Regions from separate parts of the Actinoplanes sp. CA-252034 genome, predicted to be linked through region 2. Evidence: predicted binding sites of a transcription regulator. Region 2 holds the regulator's gene; the other holds the start of a gene.
What was found. Region 2 encodes HrcA, which represses chaperone genes, less so after heat shock. Its sites were predicted from a motif close to GGTTNGCACNCTCNNNNNGAGNGTGCNAACC; they were not measured.
Positions count from the first base shown of each region.

Region 1 (2,197 bases), 2.0 Mb from region 2:
CAAGGCTTGAGGAGAGCGCAGCGGATCACGGCAGGGCTCGCGGCTCAGTCTGGGCGGATCACTATGGCGAAACCGCGGCCTGGGGTGGATATCGCCTGTCGTGCCTCGTCCGGCTCGAGGGCCAGGAGTAGCCCGCCGGTGACCGGGTCGTCGGCGCCGGTCACCTCCAGGACCAAGGCGGCGCTCGCCACCGCGGTGGTGCGGTCACGCTCGCCCTCGATGCGGAGCAGATCCACCCGGTGGCCGGGGCGCACGACGGACAGCGCGGTGGGGTCGGCCAGTCGCACCGGAACACCGACGTTGCCGGGTGGAATCGGCCGCGCCGCGCCGGTCGGCCCGGCTGCTGGTGACGACGAGGGCCGGACGGACGGCTCCGACGACGGGCCGGCCTCGATCGGGACGCAGCCGGTCGGCTTGAGCCAGAGCACCGCAGCGGCTGTGATCAACAACACGGTGACCGAGACCAGGCGCAGCAGAGTGCCACGGCCCGGCCGCCGCCAGCGCACCGGGTCCAGACGCTCGTCTGGCGAAGCCGGCCTCGTACGGGACATCGGACCTCCAGTCATCGGCAATCCCCGGAGGGCGGAGTCTGGTGGCCGTCGACGGGCACCTCGGGCGGTCGGAAAGACGGCCGTTCGGCCCTGTGCGGAACGGCGTGTTCAAGTGCCCGCCGACGGCTGCGACCGACGTTAGGAGCCGTACCGGATCCGGCGTGGAAGCGCTGTGGACAACCCGGCTCTGTGGAGAACCTGCCGCTGACCTGTGGATCTTGCTAGTGGCAGCCGTGGGCCGGCGTCCGGAAACGAGTACGCGCCGAGCCGGTGATCCGGCTCGGCGCGTAGATGACGCTCGTCGGTGCGGGTCAGGGTGCCGCGGCGGCCTTCGTGCCGCTGCCGCCCGACGACGACGTGCTGCTGCCCGACGACGTGCTGCTGCTCGTCGAAGGGGTGGACGGCGTGGTCGCCGGGGTGGTCGACGACGGACTCGACGAGTCGGCCGTCTTGGTGGCCGAGTCTCCGGCGGCCGGCTTCTCCGAGCTCACGGCGCCCGCACGCGAGTCGTTGCGGTAGAAGCCCGAGCCCTTGAAGACGATGCCGACCGAGTTGAACACCTTGCGGAGCTTGCCCTGGCAGTTCGGGCACTCGGTGAGCGCCGGGTCGGAGAAGGACTGCACTGCTTCAAGCTGCTCACCGCACTCGGTGCAGGCGTACTGGTAGGTAGGCACGGCTCCTCCGGATCAATCGGCTGCTGGCACTCGCCAACTCCGAGTGCCAATGTTGCGGCATCGGAGGTCAATTCGTCCACTCGGCGCTCGGCCTGAGGGAAGAGTGGAACGTGGGTGATGTCACACCGCGCATGCCTTGAGCTGCCCGCGGTCGGCGCCGGGGTCGGCAGACGGCACGCGCGTCGCGTCGCCGACATGTCGGGGAATCGATACTCCGCGATCAGGAGTACGGCCGGCGCGAGAAACCTCCGCGATCAGGGGCACGGCCGGCGCGAGAGACCGCCGGTGGGCGTGATCACGGCGTGAACCCGGCGATCGTGGGGCTCGGCCGGCACCGACACGATGTCCTCGCCGTCGTGCAGCAGGGCCACGACCAGCGGCCCGGGCTCCGGCAGGCGGGCCAGCACCCGATCGTAGGAGCCGCCGCCCCGGCCCATCCGGGTCCCGTCGTTCCCGACCGCGAGCGCCGGCACCAGGAGGAGGTCGACCGAGCACACCGCCTCCACGCCGAGCCGCGGCCCTCCGGGCTCACGCAGGCCCCGAGGCCCGGCCACAAGCGAGGCGGAGGGCCCGCCGGCAGGCACAACCGAAGCGGGCGGCGCGGAGGCGGCGGGGGTGGAGGTGGGCGGCGCGGCGGCGGGTGGGGTCGGCTCGGCCCAGGTGAGGTCGTTGTCGGGGAGCAGGACCGGGAGCAGGAGGCGGCCGCCGGCGGGCAGGGCCGACAGGAGGCGGTCCGGAAGGTCTGGCCCGCCCGGCTCGGACCCGACGGGCACGTAGGCGGCGATCGAGCGAGCGCCGGTACGCCGTACCAGAGAAAGAATTTGATCTTGAAGTTGGCGGGCCGCACTCAATCGATCCGTGACCGGAAATGATCGACGGGCCGTGAGCAGTCGCGCACGCAGCGAGATCTTGATTTGGTGTGATTTTTCCGCATCAGGGGTTAAATCCGGCATGCAACACCCCCTTTTGAAA
Region 1 is NZ_CP191846.1:10,138,751-10,140,947, reverse strand. It holds gene ACQPZW_RS45815 (hypothetical protein) at 45-551, opposite strand; gene ACQPZW_RS45810 (FmdB family zinc ribbon protein) at 863-1,225, opposite strand; gene ACQPZW_RS45805 (5-formyltetrahydrofolate cyclo-ligase) at 1,480-2,178, opposite strand.
Region 1: the regulator HrcA is predicted to act here: its motif matches at 1,247-1,277, upstream of ACQPZW_RS45810 (FmdB family zinc ribbon protein).

Region 2 (2,197 bases):
CGGTGAGCGAGCGGCGTGTCCTTATCCGGCCGTCACCGGCGCAGGTCGGGCACGGGCTGGGGATGACCGTGCCGTGGCCCTGGCAGTTCTGGCAGGGACGGGACGACACGACCTGGCCGAGGAAGGTGCGCTGCACCGACTGGACCTCACCGCGGCCGGAGCAGACCTCACAGGTCGACAGGTGGGTGCCGGGCGCGGTGCCGGCGCCGGAGCACTGGGTGCAGAGGACCGCAGTGTCGACGGTGATCGGCGCCTCCACCCCGAAGGCGGTCTCCACCAGGTCGAGCTCGAGCCGGAGGATCGCGTCGGCGCCGGGACGCGTGCGCGGGCGCGGGCCACGGGAGCCACCGCCCGCGGCCGTGCCGAAGAACGCGTCCATGATGTCCTGGAAGCCGACGAACGGGCCGGCGCCACCGGCTCCACCGGGCATGCCGCCGCCCGGCGCGAGCGGGTCGCCGCCGAGGTCGACGATCTGCCGCTTCTGGTCGTCGGAGAGCACCTCGTACGCCGCGTTGATCTCTTTGAACTTCTCGTGCGCTTCCGGATCCGGGTTGACGTCCGGGTGGTACTGCCGAGCGAGTTTGCGGTAGGCGCGCTTGATCTCGTCGTCGGTTGCCTCCCGGCTCACACCGAGAATTCCGTAATAGTCCTTGGCCACGGGGTTTGGAGTCCTCAATGTCTGCGCGAATCCGTCAATTCTGTGCCAACAGGTCGCCAACGTAGCGTGCCACTGCACGAACGGTAGCGATAGTGCCGGCGTAGTCCATCCGGGTGGGGCCCAGCACGCCGAGCCCCCCGACGATCGTGGTACCCGGTCCGTAACCGCTGCTCACCACGGACGCCGACCGCAGGTTGTCGATCTGGTTCTCGTCACCGATCAGGACCCGGGTGGTCCGGGGCTCCAGATCGCCGATGAGCTTCAGAAGGATGACCTCCTCCTCGAGAGCCTCGAGAACGGGCCGCAGCGTGCCCTGGAAGTCCAGCACACCCCCGCGTGTCAAGTTGGCAGTACCCGCCAGGGCGAGGCGCTCCTCACTCCGCTCCACCAGAGTCTCCAGCAGAACCGACGCCAGGCAGGTCATCGACGCGCGGCGCTCGGGGGCCGACTCCTCGACCAGTTTCTGCACGAGGAGGGGGGTGTCGGCGAGCCGCTGCCCGGCCAGTTTCTCGTTGACCCGCAGTCGCAGCTCCCACACCTCGCCGTCGGCGACCGGGCCGGGCATCTCCACGAGCCGCTGCTCGACCCGCCCGGTGTCGGTGATCATCACGAGCATCAGACGGGTGGTGGAGATCGGCACCAGCTCCAGGTGGCGGACCGTGGAGCGGGACAGACTCGGGTACTGAACGACGGCGACCTGGCGGGTGAGCTGGGCCAGCAGGCGAACGGTGCGGTGCACCACGTCGTCGAGGTCGACGGCGCCGACCATGAACCGCTCGATGGCACGGCGCTCGGCCGGGCTCAACGGCTTGATCTTGGTGAGCCGGTCGACGAAGAGCCGGTAGCCGGCGTCGGTGGGCACCCGGCCGGCGCTGGTGTGCGGCTGCCGGATGTAGCCCTCCTCCTCCAGCACCGCCATGTCGTTGCGGACAGTGGCCGGGGAGACGCCGAGCTTGTGCCGGTCGACCAGAGCCTTACTGCCCACCGGCTCCTGGGTCTCGACGTAGTCCTCGACGATCGCCCGGAGCACCTCGAGCTTGCGGTCATCCAGACTCATATGACCCCTCCCCCTGCTGGCACTCCCGCTAATAGAGTGCCAGTCTACGTCGCGGGCGGTCGCAGCGCGATGATCGAAAGTACGTACCGGCCTCGGATTTCGGGGCCGGACGGGTCAGACCGGCCTTTACAGCACGTCGCGGACGACCGCGTCGGCCAGCAGCCGGCCCCGCAGGGTGAGTGCGAGCGTCCCCTGTTCGTACGCCCCCGGCTCCAACAGCCCGTCGGCCAGGGCCTGCGCGGCGCCCGTGGCGTCGACCCGGTCCAGCGGGATGCCGTCCCGCAGCCGCACCCGGAGCATCACGTCCTCCATGTGCCGGTCGGCGTCGGTCAGCAGCTCCCGCGCCTGCCCCGGCGACATCCCTTCGGCCAGGCGTTTCGCGTACGCCGACGGGTGTTTGACGTTCCACCAGCGCACGCCGCCCACGTGGCTGTGCGCGCCCGGCCCGAGTCCCCACCAGTCGGCGCCGGTCCAGTAGAGCA
Region 2 is NZ_CP191846.1:1,333,582-1,335,778, reverse strand. It holds gene dnaJ (molecular chaperone DnaJ) at 1-658, opposite strand, end outside; gene hrcA (heat-inducible transcriptional repressor HrcA) at 693-1,715, opposite strand; gene hemW (radical SAM family heme chaperone HemW) at 1,842-2,197, opposite strand, start outside.